Regions from separate parts of the Variovorax sp. UC74_104 genome, predicted to be linked through region 1. Evidence: riboswitches for the same ligand, from Rfam matches in the RefSeq annotation. Region 1 holds a riboswitch; the other holds the start of a gene.

Region 1 (7,771 bases):
CCTGGCGCAGATCGATGAATTCGGCCTCGGTGCGTTCAGCATGCGCGAGGTGGCGGCACGGCTCGGCGTGTATCCGGCCACGGTGCACTGGCACGTGAGCACGCGCGAGGCACTGCTGGCGGAAGTTGCGGCCCTCGTCATGGCCGAAGTGTTGCCGCCACCCGGCAAGCTCGCATGGCAGGACTGGATCGCCGAGCTGTTCCGCCGCTGCCGGGCCGCCGTGCGGCGGCACCCCAACGTGGCGCAACTGCTGGGCGCGCAGCTGGTGTCGAACGGCAGCCTGCCGATGGAGCTGGTCGAAGGCATCCTGGCCGCGCTGACCGAGGCCGGATTCGAGGGCGAGCCGCTGCTGGAGGCCTACAACTGCGTGGTAGCCGCGATGCTGGGCTTCCTGACGATGGAGTTCTCGCCCCTGCCCGCCGACAACACCCAGGCCTGGGCCGAGGAGCTGCGCGAGCGCGTGCACACGATCCGACCGCTCGACCACCCGGTGCTCACGCGCAACCTCGCGCAACTGGCCAACAAGGCCTTCATCCTGCGCTGGGACAACGGCACGACGGTGCCGCTGGACAGCAGTTTCGAGCGGCACATCCAGATCACCGTCGACGGGCTGGAGGCCTTCGCGCGCAGGCTCAGGTCGGCGTAGGCCCCAGCAGCTCGTACAGCACCATGCGCGTCTGCCGGCCGCGCAGCTCGGCAAGTTCCTCGATGCGGCGCGTGGCGAGCCGTCCGCCCAGCCCCTCGAAGGTGGCTTGCGAGATCAGCGTGCGCGTGCCCAGTTCCTTGTTGACGCTTTCGATGCGGCTCGCGGCGTTGATCGCGTCGCCGATGGCCGTGTAGGAGAGACGGTCGCTCGACCCGAGCACGCCCGCGATCACATGGCCGGTGTGGATACCGACGCGCGTGCGGAACTCGGGCAGGCCTTCGCCGCGCCATTTGTCGTTCAGCGCATTCATCTGCGCGTGCAGTTCGAGCGCCGCCTGGCAGGCCCGGTACTCCGGTTCCTCCAGATCGGTGGGCGCCCCCCACAGCACCATGATGCCGTCGCCCATGAACTTGTCGATCACTCCGCCATGCCGCGCGAAGATGCCCGCGGCGAGGCTGAAGTACTCGGTCAGCTGCCTCACGAGCACGTCGGCCGGCATCGACTCCGAGATGCTGGTGAAGCCCTCGACGTCGGTGAACATCGCGGTGATGCGGCGCGGCGATCCGCTGGGCCCCAGCGCATGCCCTTCGGCAACGAGCTGCCGGATGATGTCCACCGGCACGAACTTGCTGAAGGCCTTGAGGCTGCGCGCCGACTCGTCCAGCGCCTGGTTGAGGTGCTGGATCTCCAGCACCCGGCTGGGCTCGATCGGCAGGTTGTCCAGCTCCAGCCGCCCGATGCGGCGCGCGACGCGCGAGAGGTTCTCGATGGGCCCGGTCACCAGCTTCGACAAGCGCAGCGAAATGAACAGCGCCAGCCCGAGAAAGCTCACCGTCAGCAGCAGCGACCACAGCACCGAGCGCTGCAGGCCGCCGAGCAGTTGTTCTTCAGGCTCCCAGCTGACGAGTTGCCAGCGGGTGTGCGGAAGGTGCGAGGTCTGCACGAGATAGCGGCGCCCCTCGTGCTCGATGGAGAAGGCCAGGTCATCGGCGCCGCCCGCGGTGCCGGCGGCCAGCATGTGCGAGTGGATGGCGCCGAGCACGCCGGTGTCGGGCGACTCCAGCTCGCGCACCGGGTCGGGATGGTCGCTGCGCGCGATCACGTGATGGTCCGAACTCAGCAAGGCGCTCTCCCCGCTGCCCGTCGCACCGGAGACGCGCACCAGCTTCGACAGATGCCCGAGCGACACGTTGCCGTCGACCACGAGCCCGCGTCTGTGGCCCTCGTCGTCGACGCGCGCGGAAGGCCGCGCATGGCCGACGGCGAGCTCCTGCGCGTCGCTCATCAGGAAGGGCTGGGTCCACACCGGCCCCTTTGCCTTCATGGCTTCCAGGTACCAGGTGCGTTTCTCGGGATCGAAATCGCTGCGATAGGCGGAGATGGCCGTCGTCGCGAAACGCTGCTTCGCGTCGCCGCCGTCGAGATCGGGCGAGCTCTTGTACTGCCAGGTCTCGGTGCTGAACTCCGGGCCGCGCAGCACCTGGCGGATGGCCGGCACCGGGTAGCGCACCGCCATCAGCACGTGGCCATGGTCGGTAGCCACGTTGATGCTGTCGATCTCGGGGGTCTGCTCCAGCATGGTCCAGAGCATCTCGGCGGTCTGCTCGCCGTCTTCGCCGCAGACATGGACACTGGGCGAATCCGCGATGGAGCGGATGACGCCTTCCGTCTTGGCGAGGAAGGCGAGCACGTTGTCCTCGACCCTGTCGTGGTTGATCTTGTGCGCCGCGGTGCCCACCTTCGACACCAGCTTCTCAGCCGCCCAGTAGCCGAAGGCCACGAGCAGCAACGACTGCACCAGCGCGACGGCACAGATGATGGTGCCTACGTCGACCCTGAAACGCCGCAGGCGGGGGCCACTGAAATCGTCATCTGCCATGCAAGTTCCTCTCCCTTTTTTCTCTTGCTTCACGCTTATCGGCGCGTGTTCCCGTTTCTTTTGTTCCGCAGATGCTTTTTCTGCCGGCGGCGATTCTCGCGCGTCCCGCCTGCATTCCAAGGGTTTTCCCTGCCCTCAAAGGCACGCCTGTCGTCCCGGCTTCCCGGCAGCGGATAAACTTCGGCCCGCGCCGCGGGTTCCCGGGGCGCACTTGCTAGGGGTGCTGGGCGGCTTGCCGACCGGCTGAGAAAGTCCCTTTGAACCTGATTGAGGTAATCCTCGCGCAGGGAAGCTGGTCCGGTGGCCTCTCACGCCTTCTCGCGTGAATGCCGCGCCACTGGGACCTCGCCCACCTGCCAAACCTTTTGCACTGGAGCAAACGGATGGCACAAGACAACAACGAAGCGCTGACACCCCTGCCCGCCTCGCAGCGCGTGTTCGGCTGGCACGACCATGCGTCGCTGTGGTTCAGCCTCGGCGTGGGTCTGCTGGTGATGCAGATCGGTGCCTACCTGGTGCCGGCCGTGGGCACGCGCGACGCGGCGGTCGCGATCGTGCTCGGCTCCTGCATCGGCGCGGGCCTGCTGGCCTGGACCGCCCGGCTGGGCTGCCAGAGCGGCCTGGCGAGCGCGGGCCTGATGCACGCGACCTACGGCAGCGCCTTCGCGCGGCTGCCGGTGCTACTCAACATCGTGCAACTGGTGGGCTGGACCACTTTCGAACTGGTCGTGATGCGCGAAGGCACGCAGGCCATCGGCCAGACGATCGTCGGACCGGCACTGGGCAGCCTCTGGGGCGGCGTGCTGACCACGCTGCTGTGGGGCGCGGTGCTGCTGGCGCTGCTCGCGGGCTCGATGGTGAAGCTGGTGCGCCGCTTCGTGAGCCGCTTCGGGCTGCCGCTGGTGGTGCTGTCGCTGTTGTGGCTCAGCTGGCAGTTCGCGACGCAGTTGCAGGCCAAGGGGCTGGATGCCTTCTGGGCGCGCCCCGGCGACGGCACGATGGGCATGTTCGGCGCGCTCGACCTGGTGATCGCGATGCCGGTGTCGTGGCTGCCGCTGGTGGCCGACTACGCGCGGCACGGCAAGCGCAGCTCAGGCGGCCTGGGCGGCGCGTTCGGCGGCACTTGGATCGGCTACGCGCTCGCGAACGTCTGGTGCTACGCGCTGGGCGTGATGGTGGTGAGCGTGGCCGAGCCGGGCACGGGCCTCGTCACCGCGCTGCTGCTGGCGCAGGGTGGCCTCGTGGCGCTGGGCCTCATCCTCATCGACGAGCTCGACAACGCGTACGGCGACGTCTACTCGGGCTCGGTCTCCACGCACAGCCTGCTGCCGCGCTGGAGCGTGAAGCGCTGGGGCCTGCTGCTGGCTGCGCTATGCATCGCGCTGGCGCTGGTGCTGCCGATGCACACGCTGGAACCCTTCCTGCTGATGCTGAGTTCGGTGTTCGTGCCGCTGTATGGCGTGATCATCGGCCGGCTCGGCAGCGGCGAGGCGGTGTCGCCACAAGGCACGCGGCGCAAGGTTGATCTCGGCGCAGCGCTGATCTGGATCGCGGGCATCGCCGCATATCACGCGCTCGCCAAGTGGGCGCCGCAGTTCGGCTCCGCGTTGCCGACGCTGGCGGCGACCTTCGCGCTGGCCTGGCTCAGCCGACCTTCAGCGCAAGGCGGTGCGTCGGCACTGGCGCAAAGCCGTGGTTGAGGGGACCATGACCCGCGCCGATCTTCACGCCCGCCCCCGCGGCCATCGCGCCGAGGATGTAGGCGCGCGCCCGTTCCACCGCATCGGGCAGCGCCGCGCCCAGTGCAAGGTGCGCGGCAATGGCGGACGACAGCGTGCAGCCGGTGCCGTGCAAGTTTCGGCTTTCGATGCGGCCGGAGGCCAGCCGCGTGCGCTCGCCGCCGGCCTGCAGCAGTACGTCGACCACCTCGTTGCCCGGCAGATGACCACCCTTGAGCAGCACGGCCTTCGCACCCAGTGCGAGCAGTTCGTCGGCGGCATCGTCGAGCGCATCCACGCCGTCGATGGCATGGCCGATCAGCAAGGCCGCTTCGTCGAGATTGGGCGTGACGACGACCGCGCGCGGAAACAGCTCGCGCACCAGCACCTGCACTGTCTCGGCTGCGATCAGGCGATCGCCGCTGGTGGCGACCATCACCGGGTCGAGCACCACGTTCTTCAGCTGATAGCGGTCGATGGCCCAGGCCACCCCTTCGACCACCTCGGGCGCGTGCAGCATGCCGAGCTTGACGGCATCGACGCCGATGTCTTCCACCACGGCCTGGATCTGCGCCTTGAGGAAGTCGGGCGGCACGCCGTGGATGCCCGAGACGCCGAGCGTGTTCTGCGCGGTGAGCGCGGTGATGGCCGTCATGCCATAGCAGCCCAGCGCGGCGAAGGTCTTGAGATCGGCCTGGATGCCGGCGCCGCCGCCGCTGTCGGAACCGGCGATGGAAAGCACGCGTGCGTAGCGCTGTGTGGGCTCTTGGGTGGTGCCTTGGGTCATGCCGAAAATTATCGGCGACGCGAAGGAGCCCCGGCATGAGCCTTCCTTTCGACTCCGTCGCCATCCTCGGTGCGGGCCTCATGGGCCGGCTGATGGCGGTGACGCTCGCGCGGGCCGGCTGCAAGGTCGACGTGTTCGAGGCCGGCAGCCCCGAGGCCGAAGGTGCTGCGGCGCGTGTGGCCGCCGCCATGCTCGCGCCGCTGGCCGAATCGGCCGTGGCGCCGGTGTCGGTGGTACGCATGGGGCAGCACGCCTTGTCGCGCTGGCCCGAGCTGCTCGCGCCGCTGGCGGAGCCTGTGTTCTTCCAGCGCGAAGGTACTTTGGTGCTCTGGCACCGGCAGGATGCCGCGGAGGCCACGCGCCTCGCCCGCGTGCTCGCGAACACCGGTGCGCAGGTGCCCGAGCTGGCGCCGATGCAATCCGTCGATGCCCGCGCGATCGCCACTCTGGAGCCCTCGCTGGGCCAGCGATTCGCGCAGGGCCTGTTCCTTCCAGGCGAAGGTCAGCTCGACAACCGCGCGCTGCTGGCGTCGCTGCTTGCCACGCTCGAGAGCGATCCTCGTGTCACGCTGCACTGGCAATCGCCACGTGCGCCTTCGGACTTCGCACCCGGTGCTGCCGGCCAGCCCGGCTGGGTGATCGACTGCCGCGGCCTCGGTGCCCGCCCGCAATGGAACGCACTGCGCGGCGTGCGCGGCGAGGTGATCCGCGTGCATGCGCCCGAGGTGAGCCTGCAGCGGCCCACACGCCTGGTGCACCCGCGTTACCCGCTCTACATCGCGCCCAAGCCCGGCAACCTGTTCGTGATCGGCGCGACGGAGATCGAGTCGGACGACATGTCGCCCGCCAGCGTGCGCTCCACGCTCGAACTCCTGAGCGCCGCCTACGCGGTGCACAGCGGCTTCGCCGAGGCGCGCATCGTCGAGATCGCCACGCAGTGCCGGCCCACGCTGCCCGACAACCTCCCTGCCCTGCGCCTGCCACAGCCGCGCGTGCTGCAGATCAACGGCCTGTACCGCCACGGTTTCATGATCGCGCCCGCGATGCTCGATGCCGCGATGGAGGTGCTGACGCAGGGCCACTCGCCCCTCGCGAAGAGCTTCGGCATGGAGACCCAAGACACATGACGATGAACATCCTGATCAACGACAAGCCCTTCACCCTGCCCGACGAAGCGAAGCTGACCGACGCGCTGGCCGCGCTGGAGGCCACGCCGCCCTTCGCCGTGGCTGTGAACCGCGAATTCGTTCCGCGCTCGGCCTACGCCACGCGCACGCTGCAGCCCGAAGACCGCGTCGAAGTGATCCGCCCCGTGACGGGCGGCTGATTGATGGAGACAACAGAAATGACGACCACGAACGATCCCCTGGTGCTCTATGGCGAGACCTTCCAGAGCCGCCTGCTGCTGGGCACCGCGCGCTATCCCTCGCCCGACCTGCTCGAAGCCGCGGTGAAGCGCGCGAAGCCCGCGATGCTGACAGCCTCGCTGCGCCGGCAGACGGCCAGCCAGGGCTCGGGCAACAGCGAACTGGGCAACGGCTTCTGGGAGCTGCTGCGCAAGCTCGCGGTGCCGGTGCTGCCGAACACCGCCGGCTGCCACAGCGTGGAGGAGGTGGTCGCCACCGCGCAGATGGCGCGCGAGCTCTTCGACACGCCATGGATCAAGCTGGAGCTGATCGGCGACGACTACACGCTGCAGCCCGATACGCTGAACCTGGTCGACGCAGCCTCGCAGCTGATCCGCGAGGGCTTCAAGGTGCTGCCCTACTGCACCGAGGACCTGGTGCTGTGCCAGCGGCTGGTTGACGTCGGCTGCCAGGCGGTGATGCCGTGGGCCGCGCCCATCGGCACCGGCCGCGGGCCGGTCAATCCCTACGCGCTGCAGGTGTTGCGCGACCGCCTCAAGGTGCCGATGCTGGTGGACGCGGGCCTGGGTCTGCCTTCGCACGCTTGCCAGGTGATGGAGTGGGGATACGACGGCGTGCTGCTGAACACCGCCGTCGCGCTGGCGCAGGACCCGGTCGCGATGGCCGGCGCCTTCGCCGACGCGGTGCAGGCCGGCCGCAGCGCGCATCGCGCCGACGCCATGGCCGCGCAGGAGGCCGCGCAACCCAGCACGCCCGTGCTCGGCACCCCTTTCTGGCACCACGAATCATGAGCACCACCTTCGACTCCGGCGCCATCGCGCAGGCCATCGTCGCGGCGCACGGCTTGCGCCTCGGCGCAATCACGTCGGCGCCGGTGAGCGCGCCGAGCTTCTCTTCCGACGATCCGGTGTATCGCGGCGCCAAGCGCGCGTGCTCCGCGCTGGGCTTCATCGAGATCGACGCCGAATGCCTGGCCCACGCCTGGCGCGCGCAGACGCAGCGCCTGAGCAGCTTCGACGCCGCGCTGTGGCCCGATGCGCCGGAAGACTTCGGCATGCGCCCCTTTCCGCCCACCGCTCGCGACGACGCGTTTCCGCCCTGCCCTGAGCGGCTCGGCCTCTATGCCGTGCTGCCCGATGCCCAATGTGTCGGCCGCATGGCGCGCGCGGGCGTGCCGACGGTGCAGCTGCGCTTCAAGTCGGACGACGGCGCCGCCATCGAGCGCGAGGTGCAGGCGGCCGTCGAGGCGGTGCAAGGCACGGGCGCTCTGCTCTTCATCAACGACCACTGGCAGACGGCCATCGCGGCCGGCGCCTACGGCATCCATCTGGGCCAGGAGGATCTCGACGCGCTCTCGCCCGAAGACCTCGGCCG
Region 2 (7,771 bases), 2.8 Mb from region 1:
GCGACGCGCGGCGCGTGGCGCACGTCATCCTGAACCGCTTCCACCAGGTCAAGCTGCGCGCCAACTTCCAGCTGCAGGTGCTGTCGGGCTTGTTCTTCCGCAACAAGGGCGCCTACGTGGTCGGCAAGATCATGAACGGCTTCACCGAGCTGCCGTTCTCGCTGCCCATACTGCACGACAGCCACGGCAGGTTCTACATCGACGCGGCGCTCTTCGGCGAAGACGACCTGCAGATGCTCTTCAGCTTCGCGCGCGCCTACTTCATGGTCGACATGGAAGTGCCCTCGGCCTGGGTGCAGTTCCTGCGCTCGCTCATGCCGCGCAAGCCGCGCGCCGAGATCTACAACGCGCTGGGCCTGGCCAAGCAGGGCAAGACGCTCTTCTACCGCGACTTCCTCTCGCACCTGAACTACTCGAGCGACCGCTTCCGCATCGCGCCCGGCATCAAGGGCATGGTGATGCTGGTGTTCGACCTGCCTTCGTTCCCGTTCGTGTTCAAGGTCATCAAGGACTTCTATCCGCCGCAGAAGGACACCACGCGCGAGCAGATCAAGGGCAAGTACATGCTCGTGAAGCAGCACGACCGCGTGGGCCGCATGGCCGACACGCTGGAGTACAGCGACGTGGGCTTCCCGCTCGACCGCTTCGAGCCCGAGCTGATCGAGGAGATCCGCAAGTTCGCGCCCAGCCAGCTCGAGATCGGCGACCGCGACGGCAACGGGGAAATGGAAGTCGTGGTCAAGCACGTCTACATCGAGCGGCGCATGATCCCGCTCAACATCTACCTGCAGGAAGCCTTCGACACGCTGGCCAATCCCGAAAGCCCGGCGCATGCGAAGCGCGCGAAGGATCAGCTCGAGCACGCGGTCGTCGAATACGGCAACGCCATCAAGGACATGGTGGCCGCCAACATCTTCCCCGGCGACATGCTCTGGAAGAACTTCGGCGTCACGCGCGGCGGCAAGGTCGTGTTCTACGACTACGACGAGATCGAATACGTCACCGACTGCCAGTTCCGCAAGGTGCCCGCGCCGCGCAACGAGGAAGACGAGATGAGCGGCGAGATCTGGTACTCGGTAGGCCCGAAGGATGTGTTCCCCGAGACCTTCGAACCCTTCCTGCTCGGCAACAAGGACGTGCGCGCCGCCTTCATGGCGCACCACGCCGACCTGCTCGACGCCGCCTTCTGGCAGCACCACAAGGAACGCATCCAGGCCGGGCAGATGCTCGACGTGTTCCCGTACGAAGAGTCGCAGCGCTTCCAGCACGAAGGGCACGCGACGCATTTCTGACCGATCGTTCCCCTTTCTTTCCGATTCCGCTTCCACATCACTGAATTACCGAAGGAGACCCCACCATGTCCGAATCCATCGTCATCGTCGGCGCCGCCCGCACCCCCATGGGCGGCTTCCAGGGCGACTTCGCCTCCCTCTCCGCGCACGACCTGGGCGGCGCGGCCATCAAGGCCGCCGTCGAGCGCGCCGGCATCGCGCCCGACAGCGTGGGCGAGGTGCTCTTCGGCAACTGCCTGATGGCCGGCCAGGGCCAGGCCCCGGCGCGCCAGGCGGCCTACAAGGGCGGCCTGCCCGACAGCGCGGGCGCGGTCACGCTCAGCAAGATGTGCGGCTCTGCCATGAAGGCCGCGATGCTCGCGCACGACCTGCTGCTGGCGGGCACGCACGAAGTGATGGTGGCCGGCGGCATGGAAAGCATGACCAACGCGCCGTACCTCATGCTCAAGGGCCGCGGCGGCTACCGCATGGGCCACGACCGCATCTTCGACCACATGATGCTCGACGGCCTGGAAGACGCCTACCAGCCCGGCCGCAGCATGGGCACCTTCGGCGAGGACTGTGCCGCCAAGTACAAGTTCACGCGCGAGCAGCAGGACGCCTTCGCCATCGCCAGCGTCGAACGCGCCAAGAAGGCCACCGACACCGGCCTCTTCAAGGACGAGATCGTGCCCGTCACCGTCAAGGGCCGCGGCGGCGAGACCGTGATCTCGGTCGACGAGGGCCCCGGCAAGGTCAAGCTCGACAAGATCCCCACGCTCAAGCCCGCATTCAAGAAAGAGGGCGGCACGATCACCGCCGCGTCGAGTTCGTCGATCAACGACGGCGCTGCCGCGCTGGTGATGATGACCGAGTCGCACGCGAAGAAGATCGGCGCCAAGCCCATCGCGCGCATCGTCGGCCATGCCACGCACGCGCAGCAGCCCGAGTGGTTCTCCACCGCGCCCGTCGGCGCCGTGCAGAAGCTCTTCGCCAAGACCGGCTGGAAGGCGCGCGACGTCGACCTCTGGGAAGTGAACGAAGCCTTCGCCGTGGTGCCCATGGCGCTGATGCACGAGCTCGACGTGTCGCACGACATCGTCAACGTGCACGGCGGCGCCTGCGCGCTGGGCCACCCGATCGGCGCCAGCGGCGCGCGCATCATGGTCACGCTGATCCACGCGCTGAAGGCGCGCGGCAAGACGCGCGGCGTGGCCACGCTGTGCATCGGCGGCGGCGAAGGCACCGCGGTGGCACTCGAATTGCTATAAGAACCATGGCTGGGAACGCCCGAGGAGAGGCGTTCACCAGCCTTTTTCATTCAGACAACCCGAACGAACAATGCGTAGAGCAGGAGTTTTCATGCGCCCATCCATCCACCGCACCGCCATCGCCGCCGTGCTGGCCACCGCCTTCGTGGCGGGCACCGCCCTGGCCCAGAAGCGCGACAACGTGCTGTTCCAGGCCGCCACCGACGAGCAGCCCGCGGTGATCAAGACGCTGGAGAAGCTGGTCAACATCGAGACCGGCACCGGTGACGCCGAAGGCATCGCCGCTGCCGGCAACTATCTCGAGGGCGAACTCAGGAACCTCGGCTTCACCGTCACGCGCAGCAAGTCGGCCGGCCTCGTGGTGGGCGACAACATCGTGGGCAAGATCAAGGGCCGCGGCGGCAAGAACCTGCTGCTGATGTCGCACATGGACACCGTCTACCTCAAGGGCACTCTCGCCAAGGCGCCGTTCAAGATCGAGGGCGACAAGGCCTACGGTCCTGGCATCGCCGACGACAAGGGCGGCAACGCGGTCATCCTGCATACGCTCAAGCTGCTGAAGGACTACGGCGTGCGCGACTACGGCACCATCACCGTGCTGTTCAACACCGACGAGGAAAAGGGCTCCTTCGGCTCGCGCGACCTGATCCAGGAAGAAGCCAAGCTGGCCGACTACGTGCTCTCCTTCGAGCCCACCAGCGCCGGCGACGAGAAGCTCTCGCTGGGTACCTCGGGCATCGCCTACGTGCAGGTCAACATCACCGGCAAGGCCTCGCACGCCGGTGCGGCGCCCGAACTTGGCGTGAACGCGTTGGTCGAGGCCTCCGACCTCGTGCTGCGCACGATGAACATCGACGACAAGGCGAAGAACCTGCGCTTCAACTGGACCATCGCCAAGGCCGGAAACGTCTCGAACATCATCCCCGCCAGCGCCACGCTGAACGCCGACGTGCGCTACGCACGCAACGAGGACTTCGACGCCGCCATGAAGACGCTGGAAGAGCGCGCGCAGCAGAAGAAGCTGCCCGAGGCCGACGTGAAGGTGATCGTCACGCGCGGCCGCCCGGCCTTCAATGCCGGCGAAGGCGGCAAGAAGCTGGTCGACAAGGCGGTGGCCTACTACAAGGAAGCCGGCGGCACCCTGGGCGTGGAAGAGCGTACCGGCGGCGGCACCGACGCGGCCTACGCGGCGCTCTCGGGCAAGCCCGTGATCGAGAGCCTGGGCCTCCCGGGCTTCGGCTACCACAGCGACAAGGCCGAGTACGTGGACATCAGCACCATTCCGCGTCGCCTGTACATGGCCGCCCGCCTCATCATGGACCTGGGCGCCGGCAAGTAGGAAGAAGCACGAAGCAAGACGAGCAAGAAAGACAGGAGACAACGCCATGCTGCTCAGCGCAGACCAGGAAGCCATCCGCGACGCGGTGCGCGACTTCTCGCAAGCCGAACTCTGGCCCAACGCCGCGAAGTGGGACCGCGAGCACAGCTTTCCCAAGGAAGCCCACCAGGGCCTCGCGGCGCTGGGCGCCTACGGCATCTGCGTGCCCGAGGAGCACGGCGGCGCCGGCCTCGACTACCTCACGCTCGCGCTGGTGCTGGAGGAAATCGCTGCCGGCGACGGCGGCACCAGCACCGCCATCAGCGTGACCAACTGCCCCGTCAACGCCATCCTCATGCGCTACGGCAACGGGCAGCAGAAGAAGCAGTGGCTCGAGCCGCTGGCGCAGGGCCGGATGCTAGGCGCCTTCTGCCTGACCGAGCCGCAGGCCGGCAGCGATGCATCGAGCCTGCGCACCACGGCGCGCAAGGACGGCGACGCCTACGTGATCGACGGCGTGAAGCAGTTCATCACCAGCGGCAAGAACGGCCAGGTGGCCATCGTCATCGCGGTGACCGACAAGGGCGCGGGCAAGCGCGGCATGAGCGCGTTCATCGTGCCCACCGACACGCCCGGCTACAACGTCGCGCGACTGGAAGACAAGCTCGGCCAGCACAGCAGCGACACCGCGCAGATCAATTTCGACGGCTGCCGCATCCCGCGCGAGAACCTGATCGGCGCGGAGGGCGAGGGCTACAAGATCGCTCTCGGCGCGCTGGAAGGCGGGCGCATCGGCATCGCCGCGCAGAGCGTGGGCATGGCCCGCAGCGCCTTCGACGTGGCGCTGGCGTACGCCAAGGAGCGCCAGGCCTTCGGCGGCTCCATCTTCGACCAGCAGGCCGTGGGCTTCCGCCTCGCCGAATGCGCCACGCAGATCGAGGCCGCGCGCCAGTTGATCTGGCACGCCGCGAGCCTGCGCGACGCCGGCCTGCCCTGCCTGAAGGAAGCCGCCATGGCCAAGCTGTTCGCCAGCGAGATGGCCGAGCGCGTGTGCAGCGCGGCCATCCAGACGCTGGGCGGCTACGGCTACGTGAACGACTTTCCGCTGGAACGCATCTACCGCGACGTGCGCGTGTGCCAGATCTACGAAGGCACGTCGGACATCCAGAAGCTGCTGATCCAACGCGCGCTGGCGTGATGTGAAAGAGTGCCGCGGGCTTGCCCTCTCGGCACAAGGGCCGCGAGGTGTTCCAATGCAGGTCTTCATGAGTGCACCCGATCCCCAATCCAGGCCCTGCCCCTGCGGCCGAACCGACCGCCGCGACAAGCCCGTCGCCTATGCCCTGTGCTGCGGCCGCTATCTGGACGATTTCCCGAACACGCCCGCGCCCGACGCCGAATCGCTGATGCGCTCGCGCTATTCGGCCTTCGTGCTGGAGCGCGGCGAATATCTTCTGGCCACCTGGCACGCGTCCAGACGCCCCGCCTCCATCGAGTTCGAACCGGGCGTCAAGTGGCTGGGGCTCGACGTCCGCTCGCGCTCCGTGCTCGACGCGGACCATGCCGAAGTCGAGTTCGTCGCGCGCCAACGCGGCCCTTCCGGCGCTGCCACGCGCCTGCACGAGCGCAGCCGCTTCGTGCGCGAGGACGGGCGCTGGTACTACGTCGACGGCGACCTGCAGTAACAACCCCGGGTTGACGCGCCGGGCCGAGGCTCGCACAATCGGCCCCGCTCCGGGGTGCACGCAAGTGGCGTGCTGAGATGGCAAAGCTGCCGACCCGCGAACTTGATCCGGGTCATACCGGCGTAAGAAGAGCTGCACTCCCTGACTCCGGTCCGTCACTCCCCCCTTCCGTGACGGGCTTCCCGAAGTCCACCGAGCGATTGCGGAGCACCCTTTCCCTCAACAAGGAGTGCCTCCGATGAATGCCCCCGACAAGTTCACTTCGCTGCTTTCGCTGACGCGCGAGCCCTTTCCCGCGTCGCACAAGTGCGTGATCCCGGGCAGCCGGCCCGACCTGTTCGTGCCCGTGCGCGACGTGCAGCTGACCAACGGCGAGACCGTGTCGCTCTACGACACCTCCGGCCCGTACACGGATCCGAAGGTCGAGATCGACGTGCGCCGCGGCCTGCCCGACGTGCGCGGCGCGTGGATCGCGGAGCGCGACGACACCGAAAGCTATGAAGGCCGCACGCACCACGCGCTGGACGACGGTGCGAAGAACGAAGACCGCGACGCACAGCGCCTGGCCGAGCTGCGCGCCGGCGCCTCGGCGCTGCAGCGCACGCCGCGCCGCGCGAAGTCGGGCGCCAACGTCACGCAGATGCACTACGCGCGCCGTGGCATCGTCACGCCAGAGATGGAATACGTGGCCCTGCGCGAGAACGGCAAGCGCGAGTGGATGGCCGAGTACCTCGCCAACGAGGAGCGCGCGAAGCGCGTGGCGGGCAACCCGATGGGCGCGAGCATCCCGCGCATCATCACGCCAGAGTTCGTGCGCGACGAGGTGGCGCGCGGCCGCGCGATCATTCCCGCAAACATCAACCACCCCGAAGTGGAGCCGATGGCCATCGGCCGCAACTTCAAGGTGAAGATCAACGCCAACATCGGCAACTCGGCCGTGACCTCGAGCATCGAGGAAGAAGTCGAGAAGCTGGTGTGGGCCATTCGCTGGGGCGCGGACAACGTGATGGACCTTTCCACCGGCAAGAACATCCACACCACGCGCGACTGGATCGTGCGCAACAGCCCCGTGCCGATCGGCACCGTGCCCATCTACCAGGCGCTCGAAAAAGTGGGCGGCGTGGCCGAGGACCTCACCTGGGAGATCTACCGCGACACGCTCATCGAGCAGGCGGAACAGGGCGTCGACTACTTCACCATCCACGCCGGCCTGCGCCTGCCCTTCATTCACCTGACGGCCAACCGCATGACGGGCATCGTGTCGCGCGGCGGCTCGATCATGGCCAAGTGGTGCATCGCGCACCACAAGGAGAGCTTCCTCTACACGCACTTCGAGGACATCTGCGACATCATGAAGGCCTACGACGTGAGCTTCTCGCTCGGCGACGGCCTGCGCCCCGGCTCGGGCGCCGATGCCAACGACGAGGCCCAGTTCGCCGAGCTGCGCACGCTGGGCGAGCTCACGGAGATCGCGTGGAAGCACGACGTGCAGACCATGATCGAAGGCCCGGGCCACGTGCCGATGCACATGATCCAGTCGAACATGGACGAACAGCTCAAGCACTGCCACGAGGCGCCGTTCTACACGCTGGGCCCGCTGACCATCGACATCGCGCCGGGCTACGACCACATCGCCAGCGCGATCGGCGCGGCCATGATCGGCTGGGCCGGCACCGCGATGCTCTGCTACGTGACGCCGAAGGAGCATCTGGGCCTGCCCGACCGCGACGACGTGAAGCAGGGGATCATCGCCTACAAGATCGCCGCGCATGCTGCGGATGTGGCGAAGGGGCATCCGGGGGCTCGGTCGCGGGACGATGCGCTGAGCAAGGCGCGCTTCGAGTTTCGGTGGCAGGACCAGTTCAACCTGGGGCTCGATCCCGATACTGCGCGGGAATTCCACGATGAGACGCTGCCCAAGGATTCGAGCAAGGTGGCGCACTTCTGCTCGATGTGCGGGCCCAAGTTCTGCTCGATGAAGATTACTCAGGAGGTGCGGGAGTACGCTGCTCAGAAGGGGGTTGCTGAGGCTGCGGTTCTGGCTGAAGGGATGGAGGAGAAATCGAAGGAGTTCATGGCTGGAGGGGGGGAGATGTACATACCTATTCGGGCTGTGTCTTGAGTTTTTTCCCGGGGCCGGGCCGAGACCCGGCCCCGGGAAGCAATTCCAAGGCCGGTTGCTACCATCACGCCACCCAAAGGCCATCCTTCCAAAAATGCCCCCGT

The links. Region 1 has a riboswitch for thiamine pyrophosphate ahead of ACHMXA_RS17025 (purine-cytosine permease family protein). Riboswitches for the same ligand answer to the same signal wherever they lie in the genome.
Region 2: linked by a shared signal. The riboswitch ahead of thiC (phosphomethylpyrimidine synthase ThiC) and the one ahead of ACHMXA_RS17025 (purine-cytosine permease family protein) in region 1 are both predicted to bind thiamine pyrophosphate.

The regions. Positions count from the first base shown of each region.
Region 1 is NZ_CP171978.1:3,620,133-3,627,903, reverse strand. Features, by position in the region: gene ACHMXA_RS17035 (TetR/AcrR family transcriptional regulator) at 1-646, shown strand, start outside; gene ACHMXA_RS17030 (adenylate/guanylate cyclase domain-containing protein) at 633-2,525, opposite strand; TPP riboswitch at 2,732-2,832, shown strand; gene ACHMXA_RS17025 (purine-cytosine permease family protein) at 2,909-4,225, shown strand; gene thiD (bifunctional hydroxymethylpyrimidine kinase/phosphomethylpyrimidine kinase) at 4,170-5,030, opposite strand; gene ACHMXA_RS17015 (FAD-dependent oxidoreductase) at 5,066-6,157, shown strand; gene thiS (sulfur carrier protein ThiS) at 6,154-6,357, shown strand; gene ACHMXA_RS17005 (thiazole synthase) at 6,376-7,188, shown strand; gene ACHMXA_RS17000 (thiamine phosphate synthase) at 7,185-7,771, shown strand, end outside.
Region 2 is NZ_CP171978.1:6,413,946-6,421,716, reverse strand. Features, by position in the region: gene aceK (bifunctional isocitrate dehydrogenase kinase/phosphatase) at 1-1,292, shown strand, start outside; gene ACHMXA_RS30385 (acetyl-CoA C-acyltransferase) at 1,358-2,542, shown strand; gene ACHMXA_RS30380 (glutamate carboxypeptidase) at 2,634-3,881, shown strand; gene ACHMXA_RS30375 (acyl-CoA dehydrogenase family protein) at 3,928-5,058, shown strand; gene ACHMXA_RS30370 (YchJ family protein) at 5,126-5,545, shown strand; TPP riboswitch at 5,586-5,691, shown strand; gene thiC (phosphomethylpyrimidine synthase ThiC) at 5,784-7,667, shown strand; gene ACHMXA_RS30360 (HAD family hydrolase) at 7,762-7,771, shown strand, end outside.